Regions from separate parts of the Streptomyces sp. NPDC020731 genome, predicted to be linked through region 1. Evidence: riboswitches for the same ligand, from Rfam matches in the RefSeq annotation. Region 1 holds a riboswitch; each other region holds the start of a gene.
What was found. A riboswitch is a leader RNA that binds a small molecule or an ion and turns the genes downstream of it on or off. The one in region 1 is predicted to bind cyclic di-AMP.
Positions count from the first base shown of each region.

Region 2: another riboswitch for cyclic di-AMP. It lies ahead of ACH4VX_RS10130 (NlpC/P60 family protein); the one in region 1 lies ahead of ACH4VX_RS20790 (C40 family peptidase).
Region 3: another riboswitch for cyclic di-AMP. It lies ahead of ACH4VX_RS15815 (transglycosylase family protein); the one in region 1 lies ahead of ACH4VX_RS20790 (C40 family peptidase).

Region 1 is NZ_JBIRTN010000013.1:21,233-31,554, forward strand. Features, by position in the region: gene ACH4VX_RS20780 (ATP-dependent Clp protease proteolytic subunit) at 1-509, shown strand, start outside; gene ACH4VX_RS20785 (hypothetical protein) at 517-825, shown strand; cyclic di-AMP (ydaO/yuaA leader) riboswitch at 1,159-1,361, shown strand; gene ACH4VX_RS20790 (C40 family peptidase) at 1,365-1,838, shown strand; gene pheT (phenylalanine--tRNA ligase subunit beta) at 2,050-4,590, opposite strand; gene pheS (phenylalanine--tRNA ligase subunit alpha) at 4,590-5,711, opposite strand; gene ACH4VX_RS20805 (ATP-binding protein) at 5,886-7,031, opposite strand; gene ACH4VX_RS20810 (TrmH family RNA methyltransferase) at 7,123-7,983, opposite strand; gene rplT (50S ribosomal protein L20) at 8,194-8,577, opposite strand; gene rpmI (50S ribosomal protein L35) at 8,673-8,867, opposite strand; gene infC (translation initiation factor IF-3) at 8,980-9,678, opposite strand; gene ACH4VX_RS20830 (DUF1844 domain-containing protein) at 10,073-10,322, shown strand, end outside.
Region 2 is NZ_JBIRTN010000005.1:250,694-261,015, reverse strand. Features, by position in the region: gene ACH4VX_RS10155 (DUF5691 domain-containing protein) at 1-418, shown strand, start outside; gene ACH4VX_RS10150 (cobalamin B12-binding domain-containing protein) at 697-1,113, opposite strand; gene ACH4VX_RS10145 (esterase/lipase family protein) at 1,527-2,393, shown strand; gene ACH4VX_RS10140 (M23 family metallopeptidase) at 2,713-4,170, shown strand; gene pcrA (DNA helicase PcrA) at 4,201-6,681, opposite strand; cyclic di-AMP (ydaO/yuaA leader) riboswitch at 6,937-7,094, shown strand; gene ACH4VX_RS10130 (NlpC/P60 family protein) at 7,102-8,277, shown strand; gene ACH4VX_RS10125 (hypothetical protein) at 8,333-8,686, opposite strand; gene ACH4VX_RS10120 (NlpC/P60 family protein) at 9,048-10,085, shown strand; gene ACH4VX_RS10115 (LuxR C-terminal-related transcriptional regulator) at 10,095-10,322, opposite strand, start outside.
Region 3 is NZ_JBIRTN010000009.1:89,439-99,760, forward strand. Features, by position in the region: gene ACH4VX_RS15795 (exopolyphosphatase) at 158-1,123, opposite strand; gene ACH4VX_RS15800 (DUF501 domain-containing protein) at 1,120-1,653, opposite strand; gene ACH4VX_RS15805 (septum formation initiator family protein) at 1,683-2,162, opposite strand; gene eno (phosphopyruvate hydratase) at 2,264-3,544, opposite strand; gene ACH4VX_RS15815 (transglycosylase family protein) at 3,778-4,494, opposite strand; cyclic di-AMP (ydaO/yuaA leader) riboswitch at 4,499-4,667, opposite strand; gene ACH4VX_RS15820 (transglycosylase family protein) at 4,873-5,868, opposite strand; gene ACH4VX_RS15825 (cytochrome P450) at 6,067-7,350, opposite strand; gene ACH4VX_RS15830 (nucleoside triphosphate pyrophosphohydrolase) at 7,569-8,558, opposite strand; gene ACH4VX_RS15835 (SurA N-terminal domain-containing protein) at 8,629-9,276, opposite strand; gene ACH4VX_RS15840 (protein kinase) at 9,473-10,322, opposite strand, start outside.

The DNA of each region.
Region 1 (10,322 bases):
ACGAGACCTCCGCCAACGACGTCATGGCGCAGTTCATGTACCTGGAGCACCACTCCCCCGACCGGGACATCTCGCTCTACGTCAACTCCCCCGGCGGCTCCTTCCACGCCATGTCGGCGATCTACGACACGCTGCGCCACGTCTCCTGCGACGTGGAGACGGTCTGCCTGGGCCGGGCGGAGGGCGCCGCCGCGCTGCTGCTGGCCGCCGGCACCCCGGGCAAGCGACTGCTGCTGCCCGGCTCCCGTCTGGTGCTCCGTCAGCCCTCCCTCCCGGAGCCGGTCGAGGGACAGGCCGGCGATCCGGTGATCCGGGCCGAGGAGTCGACCCGTGTCCGGTCACGGATGGGGGAGATCCTGGTCCGGCACACGGGCCGCACCGCGGAGCGGGTCCGGGCGGACGTCGAGCGGGACAAGGTCCTCGACGCGCAGGCGGCGGTGGAGTACGGCCTGGCGGACCGGATCGTGCCCGGCCGCAGGAGCACCTCCCCCGTCACCGGCACGAGGTGAGCCGCGGATGCTGCCACCGGAGCTGCCGCCGCTGCCCGCGCTGACCCGCGCGGAGGCCGAGCTGATCGACCGTTACCTCGAGGCCGTCGACCTGCTCGGCCGGGTCAACCCGGCCCTGGGCGGTGACACCTACCGCGGACTGCGCGCGGCTCAGGCGCTGGTCGGCAAGGCCGTCGCGCTGCGCGACGCGCTGACCCTGATGCACCGGCGCGGCGAGAGCGAACTGCACTCCGGCACGCTGGCCCGGGCCCTGCGGGCGCTGGACGGCGAACGGCGCACGGCCAGGGTCACACTGCCGCCGGACCCCGGCAGTTGACGCCCGCGGGCGCCGGACAGCGGCCCCGGCCGGCGGTGCACCCCGGCCGGGGTTGAAACGGACCGAACGGCGTACCCCCGTCCGGCGTAGACGAACCTGCTGTTTTCGAGCCCTCGAAGTTGCGCAACGCACGTACCGCACGACCGGAACGGTGCTTTTCATCCCTGGTCCGCGGCTCCTCCGGGCCTCGGCGAAGGTCCGAACAGAGAGGTGTCCACCCGAACGGGTGAGTGGTGAGTAACAACACAAATCCCACGTTCCGTTGGGATTTCGATCGCGTCATGAGCCAAGATCCCTGACTGACGACAAGACCCCGCCGCCGCGGCGGGGCGATCCGGGCGGACGCCGAGTCCTGCCGCCGCCCGGATGACCGGTCGACAGGAGTGGATCGGCAGGAGTGGAGGACCCAATCACGACGGGCCGCCGGGACGTCAGTTCCGAGCAGTCCTTGGGGTGAAGCCGCACGTGTGCGGCCGGGCAACTTCGCCAGCCCGAATCCGACAGGTCATCCTTCACAGGCGGCTGACGAAGGGTTGCGCATGACTGCGCTCAATCGTGTCCCGTCTCTCATGGCCCGGGCCGGCACGGCCTCGGCCCTCACCCTGGCCGCCGTGGGCGGCTCCATCGTGGTCCCCGGAGCCGCCTCGGAGGCGGCCGCCGCGACCTCGGCCACCAAGGCGCTGCACATCGCCGCCTCCAAGAAGGGCTCGCCCTACAAGTGGGGCGCCACGGGGCCGTACAGGTTCGACTGCTCGGGTCTGACGCTGTACTCGTTCAAGAAGGCGGGCAAGAAGCTGCCGCGCACCGCCGCCCAGCAGTACAACAAGACGCGCCACGTCTCCGCCAAGAGCCGCAAGGCGGGAGACCTGGTGTTCTTCCATTCGGGCAGCTACGTCTACCACGTCGGCATCTACGCGGGTAAGGGCAAGATCTGGCACGCCCCGAAGACCGGGGACGTGGTGCGCCTGCAGAAGATCTGGACCCGCAGCGTCTGGTACGGCCGGGTGAGGTGACCGCGGGGGGGGGGGGGGGGGGGGGGGGCCCCCCCCCCCCCCCCCCCCCCCCCCCCCCCCGGAACCCGGTGGTTGTCGGCCCTGCGGCGGACGGGGGCGGGCATGGGGTTTTCGCCCCCGCCGCCCCTTCCCGTCCCTGGGGGCTGCGCCCCCGGACCCCCTTTGTCCTCAAACGCCGGACGGGCCGGCCGAGGGGGCCCGACGGTCTGGATCAGCCCCTCAGGACCGCCCCGGTGCGGTCGCCCGCGAGGGTGACCGCCGATTCGCGGGCCGCCGACGCCTCGTCGACGGTCAGCGTGCGGTCGGTCGCACGGAACCGCAGTGCGTACGCCAGGGACTTGCGGCCCTCGCCGAGCTGCTCGGCGTTCTCGTACACGTCGAACAGGCGGATGGACTCCAGCAGTTCACCGGCGCCCTCGCGCAGCGCCGCCTCGACATCCGAGGCGGGCACGAACGCGTCGACGACCAGCGCGACGTCCTGCGTGGCGACCGGGAAGGTGGAGATGCCCGGCGCCTGCGGGGTGTCGTCGCCGACCTGCTCCAGGGCGTCCAGGTCCAGCTCCATCGCACAGCTGCGCGCGGGCAGGCCCAGGGTCTTCAGGACGCGCGGGTGCAGCTCGCCGGCGTGGCCGATGATCCGGTCCTCGCCGTCGACGGTGACGGTCAGCTCGGCGCAGCGGCCCGGGTGCCACGGCCCGTACTGGCCCTTGCGGACGCCCAGTTCGGCGCCGGCCTCACGGGCGACGGTCCGGGCGGCCTCGACCGCGTCGGCCCAGTCGGCCGCGCGGCCCCTGCCCCACCAGCCGGCCTGCTCGCGGGCGCCGGTCAGCACGACGGCGACGTGCCGCGGCTGGTCGGGCAGCGCGGCGTTCAGCGCGGCGATGTCCGCCTCGCTGGGCCGCCGGTCGACGGGCAGGTTCGCGGCGACCCGCTGCTCCTCGCGCGGCTGGAAGACCAGGCCGGTCTCGAACAGCGCGAGGTCGTGCGAACCCCGGCCGTCGTTGCGGCGCAGCGCGCCGAGCAGGCCCGGCAGCAGCGTGGTGCGCAGCGCGGGCTCCTCGTCGCTGAGCGGGTTGACCAGCTTGACGACACGGCGGGCCGGGTCGTCGGCCTCCAGGCCGAGCTGGTCGAAGACCTGCTCGCCGACGAACGGGTAGTTCAGCGCCTCGACGTAACCGGCCCCGGCCAGGGCCCGGCCGATACGGCGGTGCAGTCGCTGGCGGGCGGTCAGACCCCGGCCGGCGGGCGGCCTGGGCAGGGTGGAGGGCAGGTTCTCGTAGCCCTCGAGCCGGATGACCTCCTCGGCCAGGTCGTTCGGGTCGGTGAGGTCGGGCCGCCAGGACGGCACGGTGACGATCAGCTCGTCCTGCCCGTACACGTCGCAGCCGACCTCCTGGAGGCGGCGTACGACGGTCTCGCGGCCGTACGCCACGCCCGCGACCTTGTCCGGGTGGTCGGCCGGGGCGGTGATGGTGTGCGGCGCGGTCGGGGCGACGACCTCGGTGACGCCGGCCTCGGCGGTGCCGCCCGCGAGCAGCACCAGCAGGTCGACGGTGCGCTGCGCGGCAGCGGCGGCGGCCGCCGGGTCGACGCCGCGCTCGAAGCGGCGGGACGCCTCGGAGGACAGCTTGTGGCGGCGGGCGGTGCGCGCGACGGACACCTGGTCGAAGTGGGCGGCCTCGATGACCACGTCACTCGTCGCGTTCCCGGTGTCGCCGTGGTCCGCGATCTCCGTGTCGGCGCCGCCCATGACGCCGGCGAGGCCGATGGGGCCGCGGTCGTCGGTGATGACGAGGTCCTCGGCGTGCAGCGTGCGCTCGACGCCGTCGAGGGTGACGATCTTCTCGCCCTCGGCGGCCCGGCGCACGCCGATGGTGCCCTGGACCAGGGAGCGGTCGTAGGCGTGCAGCGGCTGGCCGAGCTCCATCATCACGTAGTTGGTGACGTCGACGGCGAGCGAGATCGGGCGCATGCCGACCTTCTGCAGCCGGCGCTTCAGCCAGATCGGGGAGCGCGCCTCGGGGCTGAGGCCGGTCACCGTACGGGCGGTGAAGCGGTCGCAGCCGGCCGGGTCGGACACCTTCACCGGGTAGCCGAACGCGTTCGGGCCGGGCACGTCGAGGAGGGCCGGGTCGCGCAGCGGCAGGCCGTAGGCGATGGCGGTCTCGCGGGCGACGCCACGGAGGGAGAGGCAGTCGCCGCGGTTGGCGGTGACGGCGATGTCCAGGACCTCGTCGACGAGTTCGAGGAGCTCGATGGCGTCCTTGGCGACCTCGGTCTCCGGCGGCAGCACGATGATGCCGTGCGTGCCTCCCCCAGACTCCGTCCGGGGGGACCCCCAGTCGCCCATGCCCAGCTCGTCGGCGGAGCAGATCATGCCGTGGGACGTCCTGCCGTACGTCTTGCGGGCGCTGATCGAGAAGCCGCCGGGCAGGGTGGCGCCGGGGAGGACCACGACGACCTTGTCGCCGACGGCGAAGTTGCGGGCGCCGCAGACGATCTCCTGCGGCTCACCGGTGCCGTTGGCCCGCCCCACGTTCACCGTGCAGAAGCGGATCGGCTTCTTGAAGCCCTCCAGCTCCTCAATGGTCAGTACCTGGCCGACGACGAGGGGGCCCTTGAGGTCGGCGCCGAGGTGCTCGACGGTCTCGACCTCCAGGCCGGCCGAAATGAGCTTGGCCTGTACGTCACGGCCGGTCTCCGTCGCCGGCAGGTCGACGTACTCCCGCAGCCAAGAAAGCGGGATCCGCATCAGATCTCCATCCCGAACGGCCGGGTGAACCGGACGTCACCCTCGACCATGTCTCGCATGTCCTCGACGTTGTGGCGGAACATCAGCATCCGCTCGATGCCGAACCCGAAGGCGAAGCCGCTGTACTTCTCCGGGTCGACGCCGCAGGCGGTGAGCACCCGCGGGTTGACCATGCCGCAGCCGCCGAGCTCGATCCATCCCTCGGACGAGCAGGTGCGGCAGGGCCGGTCGGGGTCGCCGACGGACGCGCCCTTGCAGACGTAGCAGAGCATGTCCATCTCGGCGCTCGGCTCGGTGAAGGGGAAGAAGTTCGGCCGCAGCCGGGTCTTCATCTCCGCGCCGAACAGCGACTGGACCATGTGGTCCAGGGTGCCCTTGAGGTCCGCCATGGTCAGTCCCTCGTCCACGGCGAGCAGCTCGACCTGGTGGAAGACGGGGGTGTGCGTGGCGTCCAGCTCGTCGGTGCGGTACACGCGGCCGGGGCAGATCACGTAGACCGGCAGCTCGCGGTCGAGCGCCGAGCGGATCTGCACGGGCGAGGTGTGGGTGCGCAGCACGACACCGGACTCGGTGCCGCCCTCGGGGCCTTCCACGAAGAACGTGTCGGCCTCGCCGCGGGCCGGGTGGTCCGGGCCGATGTTCAGGGCGTCGAAGTTGAACCACTCGGCCTCGGCCTCGGGGCCCTCGGCGACCTCGTAGCCCATGGCCACGAAGACGTCCTCGATGCGCTCCGACAGTGTGGTGAGCGGGTGGCGGGCGCCGGCCGGGACGCGGTCGTAGGGCAGCGTGACGTCCACGGCCTCCTCGACCAGGACGCGCGCGTCGCGCTCGGCCTCGAGTTCGGTCTGGCGGGCGGCGAGGCCCTTGTTCACGGCACCGCGCGCCTGGCCGACGCGCTTGCCGGCCTCGGCCTTGGCGTGCGGCGGCAACGCGCCGATCTCTCGGTTGGCCAGCGCCAGCGGGGAGGTGCCGCCGGTGTGGGCGACCTTGGCCTCCTGGAGCGCGTCGAGGGAGTCCGCAGCGGCGAAGGCGGCGAGCGCCTCGTCCCGCATGCGCTCGATCTCTTCCGGTTTCAACGTCTCGACCTCGACAGGGTCGTACGACTTATTCGGTGCCGACATCTCTTCCCGTACTTCCGATTGTCCCCCAGCTACCACTGGGAGGTGCCCCCGGGCTGATGGTCCCCGTACCGACTCCTGGACGGTGCGTCCAGGTTTTTGGGACACAAAGGTGCCAAAGGCCGAGTCTAACGGTGTGGTGGTGAGCGAATGCGCCCGTGGGGCCGGGCCCGGATCTCAGGTGAGATACGCGGGTGCCGCCACGGGCAACGTAAATCGGAACTGCGCGCCGCCTTCGGGGGCGCGTCCGACCGTGATGGTGCCGCCGTGGGCCTCGACGATGCCCTTGACGATGTACAGCCCGAGGCCCGTCCCGCCGCGCTTGCTGCCCCGCCAGAAGCGTGTGAAGACGCGGTTCATGGACTCCTCCGGAATGCCGGGCCCCTCGTCGCTCACCGTGACCGACGTAGCTGCGTTCTCGGCGTTCTCCCGTTCACGGGGGGACACCGAGGGCGTGATGTCGATGGTGACGGTTCCCTCGCCGTGCCGCACCGCATTTTCCAGCAGGTTGCTGAGCACCTGGTCGACCTTGTCGGGGTCGGCCCACAGGTCGGGCAGCGGGTGCTGCACCCGCAGCAGGAAGCGGTCGGCCTGCTGCCCGGCGGCGACGTAGGCCTGGATGTGCCGTCCGACGGCGGCCCCGATGTCGACGGGCTGACGGCGCACCTCCAGGCGCCCGGAGTCGATGCGGGATATGTCGAGCAGCTCGGCGATGAGCCGGGTGACCCGGTCGGCGTCGGCGTCGACGGTCTCCAGCATCAGCCGTTTCTGGTCGTCGGTGAACCGCTCCCACTTGGCGAGCAGGGTGGCGGTGAAGCCCTTGACGGAGGTGAGCGGGGAGCGCAGTTCGTGGGCGACGGTGGCGATCAGCTCGGCGTGGCTGCGCTCGGTGCGGCGGCGGGCCTCGGTGTCGCGCAGGGTGACGACGACGCGGCGGACGGGACCGGCGGGCCCGGTGCGGACGTAGCGGGCGGAGACGAGGACTTCCCGGCCTCCGGGGAGCAGCAGGTTGCGTTCGGGCTGGCGGACGCGGATGGCGAGGCCACCGTAGGGGTCGGTGAGCTGCCACCAGCGGCGGCCCTCCAGGTCCTCTAACGGCAGGGCGGTCTCCAGCGGCCGGCCGAGGGCCTGCTCGGCGGAGACGGCCGCGATGCGGACGGCTGCCGCGTTGAAGCAGATCACCCGTCCGTGCTCGTCGGCGACGACCAGTCCGTCGGGCAACTGGTCGGGGTCGATGCCGAGTTCGGCGAGATCACCGGGCCGGGGCGCGGGCGGGCGCGCCGCCCGCTGTGCGCCCGGTGCGCTGCTCGTGCCGACGCTCATCCCCGTACCCCACCTCTCGGAACTTCCCCGGGGCGCCCCGAGCTCGAGCCCTGCCGAGAGCTTGGGGAGGGTCCCCGGGCTGGTCACCCTACTAGTTCCCGGTGACGGAGCGGCACCCTCCGGCGGCGCGCTGTGCACGGGCCGACGCGTAGAGACATACGGCGGCGGCGGTGGCGAGGTTCAGGCTCTCCGCCTTTCCGTGGATCGGTACGCGGACGACGGCATCGGTGAGGGCGCGGGTCTCCTCGGGCAGGCCCCAGGCCTCGTTGCCGAAGACCCAGGCGGTGGGCCCGCCCATGGTGCCCTTGTCGAGCTCGTCGTCGAGGTCGCGGTCCCCGGCGCCGTCGGCGGCGAGCAGCCGCACGCCCGCGTCCCGCAGTCCGGTCACGGCCTGTTCGACGGGGACGCCGACGGCGACGGGCAGATGGAACAGGGAGCCGACGGAGGCGCGGACGGCCTTGGGGTTGTACAGGTCGACGGAGGCGTCGGTGAGGACGACGGCCTCGGCTCCGGCGGCGTCGGCGCACCGCAGCACGGTGCCGGCGTTCCCGGGGTCGCGCACGTGGGCGAGGACGGCGACCAGCCTGGGCCGGGCGGCGAGGATCTCCTCGAACGGCGTGTCCAGGAACCGGCACACCCCGACGAGCCCCTGCGGGGTGACGGTGGTGGAGATGTCGGCGATGACGTCCTCGGAGGCCAGGTGCACCCGGGCCCCGGCATCCCGCGCCGCCCCGACGATGTCGGCGTACCGCTCGGCGGCCTCCACGGTGGCGAACAGTTCGACGAGCGTCGCGGTGTCCTCGCCCCGGTGCGCAGCGGCCTCCCGCACGGCCTGCGGTCCCTCGGCGAGAAACAGCCGCTCCTTTCCCCGGAAGTTCCGCTTACCGAGCCGACGAGCGGCACTCACACGGGTGGAACGGGGAGAAATCAGCTCGGGGCTGACGGGGGGCATCTTCTTGTTCACCTTCGGGAGATCTCAACACGCGGCAGTGCAGTCCCCGGGGGCGGGGCTGTGTCGGCATGCGGCTCCGCCGCGTGGGCGCGGCCGGCCGCAACGGGCCCGCAGCCGGATGACCGACCGGCGAACGGCAACAGCAGGACCCGCAAGCCACGAAGCCTGCGGGTCCTCGAAACTCACGTCGGTCTCAAGCCGACGCAGTGCTCACGCCGCCTTGGGGGCGTTCACGTCCGCCGGCAGCGCCTTCTGCGCAACCTCGACGAGCGCCGCGAAGGCGGTCGCGTCGTTGACGGCCAGCTCGGCCAGGATCTTGCGGTCGACCTCGACGTTCGCGGCCTTCAGACCCTGGATGAAGCGGTTGTACGTGATGCCGTTGGCGCGGGCAGCGGCGTTGATGCGCTGGATCCACAGCTGGCGGAAGTCACCCTTGCGCTTCTTGCGGTCGTTGTAGTTGTAGACCAGCGAGTGGGTGACCTGCTCCTTGGCCTTGCGGTACAGGCGCGAGCGCTGACCGCGGTAGCCGGAGGCCTGCTCGAGGATCGCCCGGCGCTTCTTGTGGGCGTTGACTGCCCGCTTGACGCGTGCCACTTGTTAACTCCTTGTAGCGGGGCCGTGGTTGTCCTCACACGGCCCGGAAACGATTGGGTCCCGGTGGAGGTGGATCAGGCGCTGGGCGCCCGGTCTCACTTGCCGAGAAGCTTCTTGATCTTCGCGGCGTCGCCCGGGGCCATCTCGGCGTTGCCGGTGAGGCGACGCGTCACGCGGGACGACTTGTGCTCGAGCAGGTGGCGCTTGCCGGCGCGCTCACGGAGCACCTTGCCGGAGCCGGTGACCTTGAAGCGCTTGCTGGCACCGCTGTGCGACTTGTTCTTCGGCATAGCGCCGTTCTCTCCTCGTCGGTGGCGCTCCGGTGCCCGGCCATGAGAACCGGGCACGGTGGAGCGTCGTACTTGTATCGGTTACGTCCTGGGGACTCGCGTCCCCCGGGGGTCACGCCTCGGCGGAAGCCTCCGCCGGAGCGTCGACGTTCGCGGCGTCGGCATTCGCGGCGTCGACGTTCGCAGCGTCGGCGTTCGCGGCGTCGGGGTCCGCGGCGTTCATCGAACGGCCGGGGTTGGCCTTCGCCTCCGCCTTGCGGGCTTCCTGCGCCTGGCGAGCCTCGGCCATCGCCTCGGTCTTCTTCTTGTGCGGACCGAGAACCATGATCATGTTGCGGCCGTCCTGCTTCGGGTTCGACTCCACGAACCCGAGGTCGGCCACGTCCTCCGCGAGACGCTGCAGCAGTCGGTAGCCGAGTTCCGGCCGGGACTGCTCGCGACCACGGAACATGATCGTGATCTTGACCTTGTCGCCCTGCTTGAGGAACCGGACGACGTGACCCTTCTTGGTGTCATAGTCGTGCGGGTCGATCTTCGGCCGGAGCTTCATCTCCTTGATGACCGTGTGCGCCTGGTTCTTGCGCGCCTCACGGGCCTTCATGGCCGACTCGTACTTGAACTTCCCGTAGTCCATGAGCTTGCACACGGGCGGACGGGCGGTCGCCGCGACCTCGACGAGGTCGAGGTCGTACTCCTGCGCAAGCTCCAGGGCCTTGGCAAGCGGGACAATCCCGACCTGCTCGCCGCTGGGGCCGACAAGTCGCACCTCGGGAACGCGAATCCGGTCGTTGATGCGGGGCTCGGCGCTGATGGATCCTCCTCGGTAGCACCACGCGACGGTCTGGCGGACAGCCGCGTAACGTCTCTGTTCGTGAGACCTAACCGCACCGGCGCACAAAAAATGCCCCGGACGATCACAGGCGGGGTTCCTCGAACTACCGGAACACCGCCGCGATGACCGCGGGGCGCGCTTTCGGACGGATCGCCGCCTCGGGGACGGGACCGCCTGACCGGTGACCCGCCGCCCTGAGGGCGGTCAGGTGGGAGTTCGAAGCCTCCACTTGTGGGCCGGACACGCGAGCCACGAGGCATACGGGTCCGACCGGTCGTTACACAAGGTTAGCAGCTCCCGGTGAGGCGCACCAACCGGCCGTCCCCGCCTCCTGCCGTCAAGGGGGCGTCCCGCTGCGCCTATCGTGTGGGGCATGAGTGACACCTCCCCCTCGGACACCCCCGAGACCCCCGGCAACCCCGACTTCGACGCCATGGCCCGCGACATCGCCGAGGTCCCGGCCGTCGAGGTGATCGTGACGGTCGCCGTCAACCTGATGAGCGCCGCCGCCGTGAAGCTCGGTCTGACCGAGGAGGGCGACACGTTCAAGGACCTGGACGAGGCCCGCAAGCTGGTGCACGCGCTGGCCGGTCTGCTGGACGCCTCCGCGACCGAGATCAGCT
Region 2 (10,322 bases), on a different contig from region 1:
GGGGGCGGTGTCCCTGGCCGAACGCGCCAAGCTGCTCGGCACGCTGGACGCCGCCGAACGGGCCGAGTGGGTGGCCGGGTTCATCGAGACGCACGGCCTGTCCGAGGCGTTCCAGCTGCTCGGGGTGTGTGCCGTGCCCTGGGCGGCGCCGGTCGGACGAGCGGTGGTCGACGCGCTCAACATCGCGCGTGACGCAGGGAGTTATCCATGGAGTTTCAGCGGAGTCATGGGCCTGGCCGAACGTTGCCTCGACCCGTCCGAGGCCGGCCGCCTCGACGCGCTCCTGGCGATACCGGACGAGCCGGAGAACGCGTCGCCCGGAGCCGGCGGCTACTGGTCGGAGGCCTTCCAACGCCTGGTCACCACACTGCGCCTGCGCGCGGCCATGCTGACAGAACTGACCCCGGCCGCCTCCTGACGTCCCGGAACGAGGAGACCGCCCCCAGCCGACTCATCGCGAGCAGCCGCACCGTGCCGACCGCGGGCGGTCGTGCCTCCCCCAGTGCCCCGAAGGCCTGGGAGGTGCCCCCAGGGGCGATGGGGGTTCCCCCGCCGGGGGAGGCACCCCGCAAACGCCGGGCCGCGCGACCCACCCCCGTCCCACGCCGGCCCCGGGGCGACAGAGCCGAGGCGCCGGGTCCGGTCCGGCGACCGGCCGAGCCCCGGCCACCACGCGCGCGGCGCCACAAGGGCGGGCTACGCCTCCGCCGGCTGGTGCACGTTCGCCCGCACCCAGTCCACGATGGACGCCGTGGTCGCACCCGGGGTGAAGATCTCCGCGACACCCTTCTCCTTCAGCGGAGCGATGTCCGCCTCGGGAATGATCCCGCCGCCGAAGACCAGGATGTCCGCCGCGTCCCGCTGCTCGAGCAGCTCGATGACGGCCGCGAAGAGCGTGTTGTGCGCCCCGGAGAGGATGGACAGACCGATCGCGTCGGCGTCCTCCTGGATCGCGGTGTCGACGATCTGCTCGGGGGTCTGGTGAAGCCCGGTGTAGATCACCTCCATACCGGCGTCGCGCAGCGCCCGCGCGATCACCTTGGCCCCGCGATCGTGGCCGTCGAGCCCCGGCTTGGCCACCACCACGCGGATCGGACCGGCTGCCACACCCATCACTGCCTCCATGAAGCGACTACATCCATCCGTACCGACAAGTACCGCACACATCCGTCATGCCGTACACATCGCTCGGGTGCCCCGGCCCGAACCGGCCGGGGAAGTGAACGAACGTTATCTCCAGCATCCCGCAACCGGCAGTTTCACGGTGCGCAGCGAGGGGCAAATCACACGGAGGGACACGTTCACCGCGCAGCGTTCCCGGGCTCGGAGCCCCGCGCACCGCATGCCCGTGCACCACTCGGGCAACGGTGGGAACATGCGCACAAGGGATTCGCACCGAGGTCGCCGTACCACCGCGCCCCCTCCACGCATCGCACACGCGCACCGTCGACCGCTCTCGTAGCGATTTCCCATGAGGGCACACGGGGGACAGGGCTGTCCTCCCGCGTGCCGACAGGAGGTCGGCCATGAAGGTCACCGAGACAGCTCTTCCCTTCCTGCCGCTCTGCCGGCGCCTCCTGCCGACCCGGCTGGCGGATCTCTCCCTGACCCTGCTGAAGGCGACCGCCCTGGAGCTGGCGATCCTGGCGGGCCACCTCCTGCTCTACCCCGCCGGCATCGTCCAGGAGCGCCGGGACGCGCGCCCCGCGCTGCCCGCCCCGGACGGCACCGCACAGCTGCCGGCGGAGGCCAAGCCCCCGGTGGTGCTGCTGCACGGCTTCATCGACAACCGGTCGGTCTTCGTCCTGCTGCGCCGCAGCCTCGCCCAGCACGGCAGGCAGCAGATCGAGTCGCTCAACTACTCCCCGCTGACCTGCGACATCCGCATCGCGGCCGAACTGCTCGGCCACCACATAGAGCAGGTGTGCGAACGCACGGGCAGCCGCCGGGTCGATGTGGTCGGGCACAGCCTCGGCGGGCTCATCGCGCGGTACTACGTACAGCGGCTGGGCGGTGACACCCGTGTGCGGACGCTCGTCACGCTCGGCACCCCGCACTCCGGCACACGCGTCGCCCCACTGGCCAACGCGCACCCCATCGTGCGCCAGATGCGCCCCGGCTCACCGGTGCTCGAGGAGCTCGCCCGGCCCGCGCCGGGCTGCCGTACGCGCTTCGTCGCCTTCTGGAGCGACCTCGACCACATCATGGACCCGCTGGAGTCGGCGTGCGTCGAGCACCCCGACCTGACGACGGTGAACGTACGGGTGAGCGGCGTGGGCCACCTCGCCCTGCCCGTGCACCCGGCCGTGGCGACCCGTATACGGCAGGCCCTGGACACGGCGCATCCCGAAGAGCCGGCCACCGGCCGCCCGGAAGGCCTGACGGTGGCCTGAGCGCGACACGCCCGGCACCGGCGCCACGGGACAACCGGAACCACGCGCCCCCTCGACAGCAATCCGAACAACAACGGTCCAAGAAGGCCCACTTACCGCCGTCGACCCGTCCACCATCTCGAACAAACCTCGAACAAAAAGCCAAGACCGCGCCCGTCGTCCGCCAAAAGACGACCGATTGCCCGTTTCCTGCGCGCGTGAAACCTGCGGAAGATTGTCGTGCCCGCATACCGCCGGGTACAGTCGCCGCACTGCTCTGGCAGCCCCTGTTGTCGAGGCGAAAGAGAAGTTGGTGAACGACCGTCACCCGTCGGGGACCATGGACCCGGCTCCGGCTTCCGACGCCGATCCGGCGCCCCATGCGTCGTACGGCACCCAGGAAGCCCAGTACGGCGACTTCACCACGTACGGCGGTTACGACGCCACTCATTTCGGGACCGGCGGCCACCCCACCGGAAGCTTCGCCACCGACCCCCTCTTCGGCGACCTCCCCGGCGGCGGCCACGACACGGGCGCGTACGAGACCGGGCACTGGCCCGCGCATGGTCACGACACCGGGCAGTACGACACGTACGCCACCCCGTGCCCGTCCGCGTACGACACCGGCGGCTACGACGCGACCGCCTGGACCACCGGCCATCACCCGATGCCGGTGATCCCGCCGCAGGCCACCTCCCCGGAGACCAGCGGCCAGTGGGATTCCGGTGAGTGGCTCCAGGCCGATCAGGCCGGGAACCCCGCCGACCGGACCCAGCAGTGGGACTGGGGCACGCAGACCTTCGACAGCGGTGTCTACGACGCCACGCAGTGGAACTCCGACGGCGGCGACACCGCCGCCCCGGCGCCCGCGTCCGGCCCCTATGAGCCGCAGGCCGAGTCCTACGAGCACCGGGCCGAGCCGTTCGACCAGGAGCCCTACGAGGCTCCCGCCGCCGACGGGCCGGCCGACACCGGTGAGCTGCCCGCGGTGCACCTGCTCGAAGAGCAGGAGGAGACCGTTCCCGCCCCGGCGCCGCGCGCGGCCTCACGCGCCGGGTCCCGTTCCCGCCGCCGTACGCCCGCCAAGCGCTCCGCGCTGCTGACGGTGGCCGTGCCCTCGGCGTGCGTGATGGGTGTCGCCGGTATCGCCGCGGCCTCGGTCGGCGACCTGACCGACGACGGCGGCCAGGAGACGGCGACGACCGCGGCGGACGTCCAGCCGGTGAAACCGTCCACCGCCAACATCAAGCTGGACACCCAGCTGGAGAGCCTCGCCGCCGGCGCCGACGACTTCGCCGACCGGGCCAGCCGCACCCAGGAGCGCATCGACCTCAAGGCGCAGCAGGAGGCCGACCGCAAGGCGGCCGCGCAGGAGGCGGCCCGCAAGGAGCGGCTGCGGCCGAAGTTCGCGCTCCCGGTCGCGCAGCACGGCCTCAGCGCCTACTACGGCCAGTCCGGCATCAACTGGATGTCCGTCCACACCGGCATCGACTTCCCCGTCCTGTACGGCGCGACGGTGATGGCCGCCACCGACGGCACGGTGCGCACGCAGCTCAACTCCGCCTACGGCAACATGATGATCGTGACGGCGAAGGACGGCACGGAGACGTGGTACTGCCACCTCTCCAGCTACCAGGTCGCCTCCGGTACGACCGTGAAGGCCGGCGACCCGATCGCCTTCTCCGGGGACTCCGGCAATTCGACCGGTCCGCACCTGCACTTCGAGGTCCGCCCCGGCGGCGGCTCGGCGATCGATCCGCTCGCCTGGTTCCGCAGCCACGGCCTCGACCCGTCGTAGGACCAACCCCCGACGGGTCGAGGCCCGCGGCTACAGCTTCTCCACCGGCGCGTACCGCAGCAGCAGCCGCTTGGGCTTGGTGTCCCCGAAGTCGATCGTCGCCTCCGCGTTCCCACCCGTGCCCTTCACCGCGACCACGGTGCCGAGGCCGAACTGGTCGTGGGTGACCCGGTCCCCGACCGCCACCGACACCACGGGCTTCTCCGCGGTCCGCCGGGTGGCGAAACCTGAGGCGCCCGACGCCGACGAGCGGGAACGGGACGACGACAGCGAAGCCGCCACTCCCGACACCGGACCGGAGGACACGGACGCGCTCGCTCCCGTCCGCTTCCACTCCAGATGGGTGGCCGGGATCTCCTCCAGGAACCGCGAGGGCGGGTTGTAGGACGGCTGACCCCACGCGCTGCGCAGCGTCGACCGGGTCAGGTACAGCCGCTCACGCGCGCGCGTGATGCCGACGTACGCCAGGCGCCGCTCCTCCTCCAGCTCCTTGGTCTGGCCGAGGGCGCGCATGTGCGGGAAGACGCCGTCCTCCATGCCGGTGAGGAAGACCACCGGGAACTCCAGGCCCTTGGCGGTGTGCAGGGTCATCAGGGTGATGACGCCGGAGCCGTCCTCGTCCTCGTCGGGGATCTGGTCGGAGTCGGCGACCAGGGCGACCCGCTCCAGGAAGTCGGACAGCACCACGGACTCGCCCTCGCCGCGCTCCTGCTCGAACTCCAGGGCGACAGCCGCGAGTTCCTGGAGGTTCTCGATCCGGGTCTCGTCCTGCGGGTCGGTGGAGGCCTGCAGCTCGGCGAGGTAACCGGTGCGTTCCAGGATCGCCTCCAGGACCGTCGCCGGGCCCGCCCCGGACTCGACGACCGTACGCAGGTCCTCCATCAGCGTGTTGAACCGCTTGACCGCGTTCGACGACCGCGCGGCCATGCCGTACGCCTCGTCGACGCGCCTCAGCGCCTGCGGGAAGCTGATCTTCTCGCGCTGCGCGAGGGCGTCGATCATGGCCTCCGCACGGTCGCCGATGCCCCGCTTGGGGACGTTGAGGATGCGGCGCAGCGGCACCGAGTCCTCGGGGTTGGCGAGCACCCGCAGATAGGCCAGGACGTCCCGGACCTCCTTGCGCTCGTAGAAGCGGACGCCGCCGACGACCTTGTAGGGCAAGCCGACGCGGATGAAGATCTCCTCGAAGACACGGGACTGGGCGTTGGTGCGGTAGAAGACGGCGACGTCACCCGCCTTCGCCTCGCCCGCGTCGGTGAGGCGGTCTATCTCGTCGGCGACGAACTGGGCCTCGTCGTGCTCGGTGTCCGCGACGTACCCGGTGATCCGCGCGCCCGCGCCGGCGTTGGTCCACAGGTTCTTGGGGCGGCGCGACTCGTTGCGCTCGATGACGGCGTTGGCCGCGCTCAGGATGGTCTGCGTGGAACGGTAGTTCTGCTCCAGCAGGATCGTGGTCGCGTCCGGGTAGTCCTCCTCGAACTGGAGGATGTTGCGGATCGTCGCGCCGCGGAAGGCGTAGATCGACTGGTCGGCGTCACCGACCACGCACAGCTCGGCGGGCGGGACCTCGGTCTCGGACGGTGCGCCGGCGGGGTGCCCGGCGGTGCCGACGAGCTCACGCACCAGGGCGTACTGGGCGTGGTTGGTGTCCTGGTACTCGTCCACCATGACGTGCCGGAAGCGGCGACGGTAGTGCTCGGCGACGTCCGGGAAGGCGCGGAGCAGATTGACCGTCGTCATGATCAGGTCGTCGAAGTCCAGCGCGTTCGCCTCGCGCAGCCGCGACTGGTAGAGCGCGTAGGCCTGGGCGAGGGTCTTCTCGAAGCCGTCGGCCGCCCGGGCGGCGAAGTCCTCCTCGTCGATCAGCTCGTTCTTCAGGTTGCTGATCTTGGCGCTGAAGGACTTCGGCGGGAAGCGCTTGGGGTCGAGGTCCAGGTCGCGGCAGACCAGGGCCATCAGACGCTTGGAGTCGGCGGCGTCGTAGATCGAGAACGACGACGTGAAGCCGAGCTTCCTGCTCTCACGGCGCAGGATGCGCACGCACGCGCTGTGGAACGTCATGACCCACATGGCGCCCGCGCGCGGGCCGACGAGCTGCTCGACACGCTCCTTCATCTCGCCCGCGGCCTTGTTGGTGAAGGTGATCGCGAGGATCTGGCCCGGATGGACGTTCCGCTCGGCCAGCAGATGGGCGATGCGGTGGGTGAGCACGCGGGTCTTGCCGGAGCCGGCACCGGCCACGATGAGCAGCGGGGAGCCGGAGTGCGCGACGGCGGCACGCTGGTTTTCGTTCAGCCCCTCCAGCAACGCGGCGGCGTCGATCACCGGGCGCGGGGCGCCGTCGCGGTAGTAGGCGTCCCTGTCCGGCGGCACGTCGAATCTCCCGCCGAACAGGTCGTCCGGAATCTGCTCCGGTACGTGCTCGTCCTCGGGCGGTGGCGGGGGCTCGTCCGCGGGGCCCCGCCGGGCCTGGAGGTCCGCCAGGAAGCTGTCGTCAAAGAGGCTGCTCATCGCTCTCCGAGTCTAGGGCGCTCCACCGACAACCCGGGGCCACCCCGGGAACATCCCCGCTTTCCGGCAGCCGGGGCAGGGTGTGCACCCTCCAGAACCACTGCCTCACCCTGAGTGACCCCACACGTGAGGTCACGAAAATGTATCGGGCATATCACCCGTCAACCTTCACAAGGGCCACACCAGTTGGCTACGGTGCGGGCGGGCCGTACGACCCCCACCGGCGAACCCCGCCGGGCCGCACGGCCTCCGCCGAGTCCGTCCCTGCCGATCGCGGCAGCCGGAGCCGGGGACCCACCGAGACCATGGGGTGAATCGGCCCACTCCCTCGCGGAGCGGCCGTAGGGCAACCCTTCCGAATCACCCGCCCGAACCCGACAGCTAACCCGGTAGGCGGAGCATCGGAAGGAGTCGCCTCCCTTGGCGTCGCACCGCAAGTCGCGCACCCCCGGCGCGCGCGTGGCAGGCATACGGACCCCGGCCCTCGCCACGGCCGCCCTGACCTCCGTGGCCCTGCTGTCCCAGACGGCGGGCGCCGCCCCCTCCGACGACGGCAAGCCCAGCCTGGAGGAGGTCGAGAAGAAGGTCGACGAGCTCTACCGCCAGGCGGAGTCGGCGACCGACAAGTACAACGCGGCCAAGGAGAAGACCGCGAAGCAGCGCAAGCAGGTCGGCACCCTCCTCGACGACGTGGCCAAGCGCACCCAGAAGCTCAACGACGCGCGGGAGGAACTGGGCTCCTTCGCCGCCGCCCAGTACCGGACCGGCGTCGGTGTCCCCGACACCGCGACCTTCCTGCTCGCGGACACTCCGCAGGACTTCTTCGACCGGTCCCAGCTGATGGACCGGATGACCGGCCGCCAGAAGGAAGCGGTCGACGACTACGTCACCCAGCAGTCCGAGACGATGAGGAAGCGCCAGGAGGCCACCGAGAGCCTCGAGACGCTCACCGAGTCCCAGGGCGACCTGAAGACGGCCAAGGCCACCGTCCAGAAGAAGCTCACCGACGCGCGCAAGCTGATGTCGAAGCTGACCGCCGAGGAGAAGGCGCGGCTCGCGGCGATCGAGGAGAAGAAGCAGCAGGAGGCCGCCCGCAAGGCCGCCGAGCTCGCCGAGCAGCAGGCGGAGCAGCAGAAGACCCAGGAGAAGGCCGCCGCCCGGCAGGACAGCGGCACGTCGGGCAGCACCTCCGGATCCGCCGGCTCGACCACCGCGCCGTCCACCGGCTCCTCGTACGCCACCAAGGCCGAGAAGGCCCTCGCCTTCGCCCGCGCGCAGATCGGCAAGCCGTACGTCTGGGGCGCCACAGGCCCCGGCTCCTATGACTGCTCCGGCCTCACCCAGGCCGCCTGGAAGGCCGCCGGCGTCACCCTCCCGCGCACCACCTACGACCAGGTCGACGCGGGCACGACGGTCCCCGTCTCCCAGGCCCAGCCCGGTGACCTGGTCTTCTTCTACGACGACGTCACCCACGTGGGCATCTACATCGGCAACGGGATGATGATCCACGCGCCGAAGCCCGGCACGTACGTCCGCGAGGAGTCGATCTACTACGACGGCGAGTCCTCGATCCACAGCGTGGTGCGCCCCGCCTGACCTGCCCGGGGACACGCCGCCCGGCGCTACGACACGCGGCGCCGGGCGAAGGGCATCAGGTCCACAGCACCGCGATGAAGACGTTCGCCGTGGTCAGCAGACCGACCAGGCCGAACAGGCCCTTGTCCACCTTCTCCTCGTCCCGCTTCACATAGACCAGGCCGAGGATCACGATCAGCAGGGCCAGCTTCACGCCGATCTTGATGTTGTCGACGGAGTAGTCCTGGGCCTGGTTGAGGCCGACCAGGACCACACCGGTGACCAGCATCGTCAGCGCACCGTGCAGCATCGCGGGGACGAACCGGGCGGTGCCCCGGCCCATCGCCTTCATCTGGGTGAGGAAACCACCGAGGAGCGACGCGATGCCGATGATGTGCAGACCGACGAAGAGGTGGATGAGTACGTCCATGAGGCCGGAGCCTAGCCACAGCCACCTCGTAGCACTCCGGCGCCCTCATCCACCGCTCCTCCGGCATATCGGTCATCACCCTGAGTGAAGGTGACGAAGCCGGAACGGGATCCTGGTCACTTGAGGTCACTCGACGGTCCGCTCACGCCACTTCCGCACAACCCGTTACCGGGACCACGCGGCCGGGCCTAGCGTCCTCCCCCAGGTGACCGGCTCTCCACCGCCGCCCGGTCCAGGGGCGGCAACCGGACACCACCGCCGAGAAGGTCCGGCGGCGGACGGCTCCCCCTGTGCACCCCCGCCGCCGGACCGCCGGACGGCAGTCCGCTCCGCGCGGTCGTCGGAAAGGACGGGAGTCCAGGTGGCAGCGCACCGCAGGACCCGACAGCGCACGGCGGGCGGCACCACGACCCGCGTGGCCGCCGCCCTCGCCCTCGCCGGCGCGGCCACCGCGACCGGCTTCGACGGGACGGGACACGCCGAACCGCAGCTGACACCGGACCGGATCAAGGCCGATGTGCACAAGCTCTACCGGGAGGCGGAGGCCGCCACCGAGAAGTACAACGGCGCCAAGGAGAAAGCCGAGTCGGCCCGGCGTCGGCTGCGCGATCTGCAGGACGAGGCGGCCCGCAGGAAGGACCGGCTCAACTCCGCGCGGGACGCCCTGGGCTCGGTCGCGGCGGCGCAGTACCGCGGCGGCGGCCTGGACCCCGCCCTGCAGCTCTTCCTCTCCGAGGACCCGGACGGCTACCTGGACGGCGCCGCGCTCGCCGAACGGGCGGGCAGCCGCCGGCAGGCGGCGGTGGGGCGCGTACGCACACAGCTCCGGGAGATCGAGCAGTTGCGCGGCGCCGCACGCGTCGAGGTGAAATCGCTGACGGCCCGCCGCGCCGAGCTCGAGCGGCACAAGAAGACGGTCGACACCAAGCTGACCGCCGCCCGCCGGCTGCTGTCCCGGCTGACCCCCGGGCAACGCGCGGCGCTCACCGACGGCACCGGCCGCGCCCCACGCGCCTCGGCGGACACCCGGGACGCCCTCGCGGCCCCCGGCCCCCGTGCGGCGGAGGCCGTCTCCTACGCCTACGCCAAGCTCGGCAGCCCTTACGTCTGGGGCGCGACCGGCCCGAACGCCTTCGACTGCTCGGGTCTCATGCAGGCCGCGTACCGCTCCGCCGGCGTCTCCCTGCCCCGCACGACCTACGCCCAGATCGACGCGGGCCGCCGCATCCCCCGCTCCGAACTCCGCCCCGGGGACCTGGTCTTCTTCTACTCCGGCATCAGTCACGTCGGCATCTACGTCGGCGACGGCCGCATGATCCACGCCCCGAACCCCTCGGCCCCGGTCCGCGTGGCCCCCATCGACGAGATGCCCTTCGCGGGCGCCACGCGCGTGGTCTGAACGGCCCGTTCAGACCAGTCGCCGCGCCGTCGCCCAGCGGGTCAGTTCGTGGCGGTTGGACAGCTGGAGCTTGCGCAGGACCGCCGAGACGTGGGACTCGACCGTCTTCACCGAGATGAACAGCTGCTTGGCGATCTCCTTGTAGGCGTAGCCCCGGGCGATCAGCCGCAGTACCTCCCGCTCGCGCTGGGTGAGGCGGTCCATGTCCTCGTCGACCGGCGGGGCGTCGGTCGAGGC
Region 3 (10,322 bases), on a different contig from region 1:
TGAGGGCCCGAACGGGTCAACCGGATTCAGTTCTTCGTTCTCCCGGGGCCGATTCCTTGTGAAGAACTTCACGAACTTTCCCGGCGAGGCCCCGCCGGAGGGCCCGACAGGCCCCCCGGACGCCGCTCAAACGCTGTCCCGACTGCTCAGTGGAGTGCTACTGATCAGCGGTGAAGGGGGCCCGGGTCACGGACCAGGCGATGCCGTCGAGGATGTCGTGCTCCGACACCACGACCTCCTCCGCGCCGATCCGCTCCATGATCGAGAGAAGGACCAGCGCCCCGGCGCCGATCACGTCGACCCGGCCCGGATGCATGGAGGGCACCGCCGCGCGCTCCGCGTGGGTGGAGCGCAGCAGCCACCCGGTGATCTCGCGGACACGGTCGCGGGAGACGCGGGAGTGGTGGATGGCCCCGGAGTCGTACTCGGGGAGGTCCTGGGCGATCGCCGACACGGTCGTGACCGAGCCGGCCAGACCGACCAGGGTGCGCGCCTCGCGCAGCGGGACCGTCTCCTCGGCCTGGTCGAGGGCGGCCTCGATGTCGGCGCGCATCGCCGCGATCTGCTCCTCGGCCGGCGGGTCCGTCACGGCCCCGTCCCGCACCAGGTGCCGCTCGGTCATCCGTACGCAGCCGACGTCCACGGAGCGGGCGGCGCGGACGTGGTCGTCACCGACGACGAACTCGGTCGAGCCGCCGCCGATGTCCACGACCAGGAACGGGCGGTGCAGGTCGGTCCGGCCCGTCAGCTCCTTGGTGGCCCCGGTGAAGGAGAACCCGGCCTCCTGGTCACCGGTGACGACCTCGGGCTCCACGCCCAGGATGTCCCGCACCCCGCGCACGAACTCGTCGCGGTTCTCGGCGTCACGGGAGGCGGAGGTGGCGACGAAGCGCAGGTGCTCCGCGCCGTGCTTCCTGATGATCTCCGCGTACTCACGGCAGGCGGCGAACGTCCGCTCCAGCGCCTCGGGCGCCAGCCGGCCCGTGCGGTCGACACCCTGGCCGAGCCGCACGATCGTCATCCGCCGGTCCAGTTCGGTGAGTTCACCCGTCACGGGGTCGGCGTCGGCCACCAGCAGCCGGATGGAGTTCGTACCGCAGTCGACGGCGGCGACCCGGGTCACCGGCCGTCCTCCTTCGCGGGCAGCGTCACGCAGGCGCCCTTGCGCCACCACTCCGGCAGCATCGCCAGCGCCTCGTCGCCCAGCGGGTTGACCCCGGGGCCCGCGGCCAGCGAGTGGGCGACCAGCACGTGCAGGCACTTCACGCGGTCCGGCATGCCGCCCGCGCTGGGGAAGTTCTTGAGCTCCTCGATCTCGTCACGGCGCCGGACGTAGTCCTCGTGCGCCGCGCGGTACGCGGCCGCCAGCTCCGGGTCGGTGGCCAGCCGCTCCGTCATCTCCTTCATCACGCCGTTCGCCTCCAGCGTCCCGATCGCGGAGTTCGCCTTCGGGCAGGTGAGGTAGTAGAGCGTCGGGAAGGGGGTGCCGTCGGGCAGCCTCGGCGCGGTCTCCACGACGTCCGGCTGCCCACAGGGGCAGCGGTGCGCGATGGCGCGCAGCCCGCGCGGGGGCCGCCCGAGCTGCTGCTTGAAGGCCTCGACGTCCGCGTCGGTGGGCTCGGTGCGGGGAGTCGTGGGCGGGGGCGTTTCCATACTGTCTTTCTACGGCTTTCTGCGAAGGGTCACTGGTCGGCGGCGGCGTCGGCCTTGTCGACACCGTCCCAGACGTTCGCGTACCAGGGGCGGTCGGCGGCTTCGAGATCGGTACGGGACTTCTCCGCCGTACCCGGGTCGATGACGATGTAGCCGGTCTCGCCGGGCATGACGTAGTGCAGCCGCCGGCGGATCTCCTGCTCGGCGTAGGCGTCGTCCTGCCAGCGGGCCTTCATGTCGCGCAGCCGTTCGACCCGTCGGCGGGTCTCGTCCTGCTCCTGCTGGAGGTCGGCGATGTCCGCGCGCTGGGAGACGTACTGCCGCATGGGATAGGCGAGGGCGACGATCAGGGAGCAGACCACCAGGGCGAGCAGCGCCGCCCGGCCGGTCAGCCGGGAGCGGCGGGCCTGGCGTTTGGTCTGCGAGCGGTAGACCCGGGCCGCGGTCTGCTCACCGATCAGCCGGATCCTGGTCGCGGTGGAGAAACGGTCCCGGTCCTTGACCGCCATGTTCCCGCCTCTCGCTCACCGTCATACGCGCGTACGTCCCCGCACACGGTACGGGACCGGGTACGGGGACGTACGTACGACGCTGCCTACCGGAGCGGTGCTCAGCCCTTGAAGCGGGGGAACGCGCTGCGGCCGGCGTACACCGCGGCGTCGTCGAGGATCTCCTCGATGCGCAGCAGCTGGTTGTACTTGGCGACGCGCTCGGAGCGGGCCGGGGCGCCGGTCTTGATCTGACCGCAGTTGGTGGCGACGGCCAGGTCGGCGATGGTGACGTCCTCGGTCTCGCCGGAGCGGTGGGACATCATGCACTTGAAGCCGTTGCGCTGGGCCAGCTCGACGGCGTCCAGGGTCTCGGTCAGCGAGCCGATCTGGTTGACCTTGACCAGCAGGGCGTTGGCGGCGCCCTCCTCGATGCCGCGGGCGAGGCGCTCGGGGTTGGTGACGAACAGGTCGTCGCCGACGATCTGGACCTTGTCACCGAGCTTGTCGGTGAGGACCTTCCAGCCCTCCCAGTCGTCCTCGAACAGCGGGTCCTCGATGGAGACGAGCGGGTACGCGTCGACGAGCTCGGCGTAGTACTCGGTCATCTCGGCGGCCGTGCGCGTCTTGCCCTCGAAGGTGTAGGAGCCGTCCTTGTAGAACTCGGACGCGGCGACGTCGAGCGCGAGGGCGATCTGCTCGCCGGGGGTGTAGCCGGCCTCCTTGACGGCCTCGAGGATGAGGTCGAGGGCCTCGCGGTTGGAGCCGAGGTTCGGGGCGAAGCCGCCCTCGTCGCCGAGGCCGGTGGCCAGGCCCTTGCTCTTCAGGACCTTCTTCAGGGTGTGGTAGACCTCGGCGCCCCAGCGCAGGGCCTCGGAGAAGGACTCCGCGCCGATCGGGGCGATCATGAACTCCTGGATGTCCACGTTGGAGTCGGCGTGCGAGCCGCCGTTCAGGATGTTCATCATCGGCACCGGCAGCAGGTGCGCGTTGGGGCCGCCCAGGTAGCGGAAGAGCGGCAGGTCCGACGCCTCGGAGGCGGCGTGGGCGACGGCGAGCGAGACACCGAGGATGGCGTTGGCGCCCAGCGATCCCTTGTTGTCGGTGGCGTCCAGGTCGAACATCGCCTGGTCGATCAGGCGCTGCTCGGTGGCGTCGTAGCCGACGAGTTCCGGGCCGATCTGCTCGATGACGGCCAGGACGGCCTTCTCGACGCCCTTGCCCAGGTAACGGTTGGCATCGCCGTCACGGAGTTCGATGGCCTCGAAGGCGCCGGTGGAGGCGCCGGACGGGACGGCGGCACGACCCGTGCTGCCGTCGTCGAGGCCGACCTCGACCTCGACCGTGGGGTTGCCTCGGGAGTCCAGGATTTCCCGGGCTACGACGACGTCGATGGACGGCACGAGCATCTCCTTCATGGATGTGACGCGGGTGAGCAGGACCCCGGAGGGTCTTGCGAGACCGAGCCTAACCGGCTCCGGGCGATCGGCCAGCCGGTCGCCCGCCCCGTGGACAGAACCGAGAGTAAATTGTTTCCGAACGGAACAAAGCGGTTTCCGGAAACCCGGCCGTGAAAAACCCCGCCCCGGTGCGTACGGGGGAAGACGCACCGGGGCGGGGAGCAGGGGGCAGCCGCTTACTTGAGGTGCAGCTGCTGGCCCGGGTAGATGAGGTCGGCGTCGTCGACGATGTCGTCGTTCAGCTCGAACAGCTCGGCCCAGCCGCCCTCGACGTCGCGCTCGGCGGCGATGGAGCTGAGGGTGTCGCCCTTGACGACCTTGTACTCGCCGTCGCCCTTCTCGACCTTCTCGCCGGTCGGGGTGGTGACGGTCTTCTTCTCGGTCTTCTGCTCGGCGGCCGGGCGCTCGGCGGAGCGGGAGGCCTTCTGCTCGGTCTCACGGGTCTCGGTGGAACCGGTGCTCTGCGAGGAGCCCGCCGAAGAGCCGTTCGAGGACTCGTTCGAGGAGGAGCCGGTGTAGGCGGCGTTGGACAGGCCCGTGCCGCAGACCGGCCAGGCGCCCTTGCCCTGGCCCGCGAGGACCTTCTCGGCGATCTCGATTTGCTGCGCCTTGCCGGCCTGGTCGGCGCTGGAGGCGTACTGCGTGCCGCCGTACGCGGCCCAGGTGGAGGCGGAGAACTGCAGACCGCCGTAGTAGCCGTTGCCGGTGTTGATGGACCAGTTGCCGCCGGACTCGCACTGGGCGACGGCGTCCCACTCGGAGGCGGTGGCGGCGGAGGCGGTGCCGGCCGCCATCAGCGGGGCGGCGACGGCGGCGGAGGCGACACCGGCGACGGCGATCGCGCGGGTGGCCTTGGACGGACGACGGTGCTTGCCCTTGCCGGAAAACAGCATGGTTGGATCCCCTCACCGACGCCTACGAGGTGAGCTGTCGGGTTCGGGCCGGTTGAGTTGCCCGGCCACGTCCCTCACGGGACGCGGCTTCACCCCAAGCCCGATCCGGTGTCAACCACCGGAAAGGACACTTACCTTGGGTCCCCCGCTCCTGCCTACGGCGCATGACGCGACGACTGTTCCCGTGCTGCCACTGGCAGGATTCGGCGTGGCGGCAGCCGGGGCCCGCGGTGGCGAGCGGTCACGACCGTAGACACGCGATCCGCGGAAATTCAAAGACGATCAGGGCTTCTGAGACCTATCTCTCACGCCCTTTAAACCGGACATTCACCGCGAATCATGACGTCAACCACCGCCGGACACACGCCCTTTCGGGCGTCACTTTTCGCCCGGTTCGACCCCGACCTCAAGCTCCTGACCCGGCAGGATGAGGTCCGGGTCGACGCCGACGACCTGCTCGTTCTCGGTATAGAGCGACCGCCATCCGCCGTCGAGCTCAAGGGAGTCGGCGATGGACGAGAGGCTGTCCCCGGTGCGCACGGTGTACGAGCCGTCGGCGGCATCGCGCGAGGCGTCGGTGCCGCGCGAGGCGTGCCGGCCGGACGATTCCGACGTACGGTCCTCCGCCTCACCCTCCTCGGCACCGGTGCCGCGATGGCGGCCGGGGCCGGTGCCCTCGGCGTCGGTGAGCTCGGAAGAGCCGGTGGCCTGCCCGGACTTGTCCGACTCGTCACTCTTGGGAGTGGCCGAGGCGGAGGGGGAGGTGCCGGATCCGCCGTCGGAGCCGTTGTCCGAATCCGCGTCCGAGTCGCTCGACTTGCCGGGCTTGGCCGATTCACCGGCCTCGTCCTCTCCGTCGTCCGATCCCTTGGCGCCGGACGACGGAGAGGACGAGACAGACGGATTCCCGGATTCCGATGATCCGGACGAGTCCGAAGAGTCCGATGCGTCCGAGGTCGAGTCCTCCGCCACGCCCGTGTCGATGTCGGCCGACGTCGAGCCCTGGCTGAGGCCCGCCGTCAGTCCGCAGGTGCGCCACGCGCCGACCCCCTGCTGGGCGAGGATCCTCTCGGCCACGGCTATCTGCTGGCCGCGGCTGGCCTGGTCGGCGCTGGTCGCGTAGTCCAGACCGCCGTAGTTCTCCCAGTCGTCCTGGGTCAACTGCAGGCCGCCGTAGTAGCCGTTGCCGGTGTTCTGGCTCCAGGAGCCACCACTTTCACATTCGGCGACCCGGTCCCAGGTCGCGCCGTCGGCCGCGCTGGCGCTACCGGCTCCGAGGAGCGGGATCGCGATGGCGGAGCCGGTCACTCCGGCCGCGACGAGGAGAGCCGGAGCCTGGCGGGGGCGACGGTGCCGACCGTTCCCGGAGAGCATGCGGAGACCTTTCACAAGACAGCAATGACCGGCGCGGCGAGTGGAACCCGATGTGCCGCACTTGATGGGTGAACGTATCCGCAGACGATCACTTGTCACAAGTTCATGCCGCGCAGATCACGTGAAGATCACAGAGTTGAGAGCGCGTCATGTTTGCGCTGGTCCGCTCGGGGGCACGGCGGACGGCGGTTCCGTCCGTCACTTCCGCGGAGGAGTGAACTCCACCGGGAGCGTGCGCAGTCCGCGCATGATGAGCCCGCCCCGCCAACGGAGTTCGGCCGGTTCCACCGCGAGCCGCAGGTCCGGCAGACGGGTCAGCAGGGTGGCGAGCGCGGTCCGGCCCTCCAGGCGGGCCAGCGGGGCGCCCAGGCAGTAGTGGACGCCGTGGCCGTATCCCAGATGCTGGTTGTCGCGCCGGCCGAGGTCGAGCACGTCCGGGTCGGCGAACCGCTCCGGGTCCCGGTCCGCGGCGGCGAGTACGACGAGGACGGGGTCGCCGGCCGCGATGCGCTGCCCGCCGATGGTGACCGGCTCGGTGGCGAACCGCCAGGTGGCGAGCTCCACGGGGCCGTCGTAACGCAGGAGCTCCTCGACACCGGTCTCCAGCAGCCCGCGCTCCCCGGCGACGAGGCTCCGCTGCAGGCGGTCACGCTGTCCGGGGTGGGTGAGCAGGGCGTAGGTGCCGTTGCCGATCAGGTTGACGGTGGTCTCGAAACCGGCGAACAACAGGATGAACGCCATGGCGGCGGCCTCGTTCTCGGTGAGGTGCTCACCGTGGTCGGAGGCGCGGATGAGGCCGGAGATGAGGTCCTCGCCGGGGGCGGGTTCGGCGGGGAGCGCCTCGCGCTTGCGGTGGATCAGCTCGGCAAGGTAGCCGCGCATCTTCTTCACGGACCGGGCGACCCCGCCGCGCGGGCCGCCGCCGTGACGGATCATCATGCCCGCCCAGTCCCGGAAGTCGTCCTGGTCCTCGCTCGGGACGCCGAGCAGGTCGCAGATGGCGTAGATGGGGAGGGGGAAGGCAAACTCGTGGATCAGGTCGGCGGAGCCACTGTCCGCGAACCGGTCGATGAGCCCGTCGGTGAGCTCCTGCACGCGGGGCGCGAACTCGGCGACCCGGCGCGGGGTGAACGCCTTGCTGACCAGCCGGCGCAGCCGGGTGTGGTCCGGCGGGTCGATGTTCAGCAGATGCGTCATCAGCTCCGCCTGGCGCTCCCCGGGGATACCGGTCCTGCCCCTGGCGTGCGCGGGCTCGTCGTGGTGCGCGGGGTTCTTGGACAGCCGGTTGTCGGCGAGCGTCTGCTTGGCGTCGGTGTAGCGCGTGACCAGCCACGCCTCCACCCCGCTGGGCAGCCGCGTCCTGCGCACGGGCTCGTGCTCACGCAGCCAGGCGTAGGCGGGGTAGGGATCGGCGGCGAACTCCCGGCTGAACAACTCGGGAGTGGGTCCCTGCGGAGCAGGAGGGGTGGGCTGGTCATGCATGCGGCGACCCTAACGGGCGACGGGAGCAGGACGGCGCGGCAGCTCGGGTGTCCGGGGCCGTCGGGCGGCTGCGGGCGCGTGGTGGTTGTTCGCGCGGTTCCCCGCGCCCCTTCAGGGGGGCGGGGAACCGCGCGAGGGGGTCCGGGGGCGGAGCCCCCGGGGGACGGGACGGGACGGGACGGCGGGGGCGAGAAACCCTCCCGCGCCGCACCCCGCTCTCAGCCCTCGCCACCCTCCGCGGCACGGATCGCATCGCGGTACACCCGCGCGGCCGCCCGCAAGGCCGCCTCCGGATCGACTCCCGCCGCCTCCGCCCACACCGCAAGCCCCAGCAGCTCGTAACCGACCCCCTCCCCCACCGGCACCGGCACGTCCAGCCCCGCGGTCCGCGCCCGCGACCCCAGCTTCGCCGCCAGCGCCAGTCCGGGCTGCCCGAGCGGCACCCCCTCCGTCACCGAACTGCGCCGCTTCTCCTCCGCCTTGGTCCGCAGCCAGTGCGCCTTGACGTCCTCCGGCGTGTCCGCCGTCTCCCCGCCGAAGACATGCGGATGCCGGTGGATCAGCTTGGCCACGATGCCCCCCGCCACGTCGTCGACGGAGAACGGTTCCTCCGGGTGCTCCTCGGCGATCCGGGCGTGGAAGACGACCTGGAGGAGCACGTCCCCCAGCTCCTCGCGCAGCTCGTCCCGGTCGCCCTCCTCGATGGCCTCGACAAGCTCGTACGCCTCCTCGATGCCGTACTTGGCCAGGCCCTTGTGGGTCTGCCGGGACGACCACGGGCACTCCGCGCGGATGCGGTCCATGACCTGCACGAGGTCGAGCAGCCGGGCGCCCGGCAGGTCGTAGGAGGCGGGCAGCAGCTCCAGCTCGGGCATCCGCACCCTGCCGGTCCCGGCCAGCCGCGCCAGCCCGTCGGTCAGCGCGGGCTCACCCTCGCCCGTCGCCACGACCACCACCGTCCGCCCGCCCGCGCAGGCGTCGACGATCTCCTCGGCGGTCGGGGACGCCTCCTCGACCGGTATCCCCGCCTCCCGCAGATACGGCAGCTGCGGGTGGGCGCCGTCCGCGCACAGCACCCGGTCGGCCGCGTGCAGGGCCTGCCAGGCCGGCCAGGACAGCAGGCCGGGCGCGACACGGTGGCTGGTGGTGAGCAGGACGGCACGGCCGGGGGCGGTCGCGGAGCTCGGTGCGGGGCTGATTGCGTTCACGCTCCGAAACTAGCCCACCCCGCCGACAGCCCCCGGGTTGTCCACAGGCCGGTTGTCCGCAGGCGGCCGGTCAGAGCGTCTGCGGCGCCCCGGCCGCCGTGACGTCCCGTACCCACGGCGTCCTGGCGTCGACCCGGCTGCTCTTCTCGACGTCCCAGTCGCCGTAGCGCGGGTTGAGGTCGACGTCGAGCTCCTCGCCCGCCTCGGACAGCGCCTGCCAGAACTCGGGCCGGCTGGTGTCGGTGCCGAGTCGCTGGGCGAGCTTCTGGGCCTGGACCTGGAGGCGGAGGTTGGCCTCGAGGCGCTGCGGCGGGATGCCGTACTGCTGCAGCCAGGCCGCCTCCAGCGCCTCGGCGCCGCCGGCCTGCTGCTCCAGGCCGGACCGCATCCGCTGGACCTCACGGTCCGTGACCGTCACGCCGGCGTCCCGCGCGGCGCGCTCCAGCACCCGGTCCAGGACCATGCCGTGCAGGGTGTCGCGGGTGAGGCTGCCGGTCCGGGCGATGGCCTGCTGGTACTGGGCGTCGTCCGGTACGGCCGCCCGCTGGGCCGCGCGGACCTCGTCGACCCGGTTCTCCAGCTGCGACACGGTGATCCGCTCACCGCCGACGACGGCTGCCGCACCGGGGTGCGCGTCGTTCCCGCAGGCGGTGAGCAGGGGCGCCGCCGCGGCGATCGCGGCGGTGAGGAAGAGCGCGGTGCGACGGCGGCGGTGCAAGGAGACCTCCTGAGGAGAGCTTGTGCGGCGGTGCACAAAGTCTTGCGGTGATCGATGGTAGGCATCGGCCAAGCTCTGGCCAACCCATTCGACCAACGATTCACGGCGACTTCCGGCACCGGCGTCCGCGCCGTACAGCCGTACGCCCCGCCCACGTCCCCTTTGCGGCTTTACGGCCTTCGCGCCCGCTGCCCCGCTATCCGCGCACCTGTCCCAGCCACTGCAGCGTCCGCCGGATGTCGACGGCCAGCGGGTGCCCCGGTCCCTGCACGCGTTCCACGTCGTGCAGCAGCCGTATCAGCGTGTCGTGCGCGGCGGCCCGGTCGCCGAGGGCGAGCAGCAGATGGCCGATGCGGCGACGGACGTCATGGGCGAGCTGCGGGTCGCCGGCGGCCACGTACTGGTTCTCGTAGTACGCCAGCAGCGCCCGGTACTCGGCGAGCGCCGCCGCGGGTTCGCCGAGCTGCTCCAGGCACTGGGCGGCCTCGTAGCGGTGGCGCAGGGACTGCGGGTCGGCCTGGCCGGCCTCGGCGGCGCGTTCGTCGGCGAGGCGGCGCAGTTCGGGCAGGGCACGCCGGTACTGGCCGTCGTCCAGGAGCGTGGCCGCGTACTGCTTGCGCAGGGTGCGCACGACCGGGGAGTGCTCGCCGTGCTGGTCGGCGGCGACGGGCAGGATCGAGCCGAGGATGTCGACGGCCTGGGTGATGCGGCCCTCGCCGAGCAGCCGTTTCACCTCGTCCACGGCGGCGGCGACATCGGCCTTCTCCGCCACGGGCGCGGACGGCGCGGCGGGTGCCGGCTGTGGTGCGGGTGTGCGGGCGCGGTCCGGCCAGGGGGCGTGCGGGCGCAGGAAGGGGCGGGTGGGGTCCAGGGGCGCGCCGGTGGGCGTTCCCCGCGCGGGGAGCAGCTGCGCCAGGTGTTCGTAGACCTCCTGCGCGGAGTCCGGGCGGTGCTGCGGGTCCTTGGCGAGCAGGCGCAGCACCAGCGTCTCCAGGGCCTCGGGGACCTCGGGGCGGATCCGGCGCACGGGCACCGGCGGCTCGTAC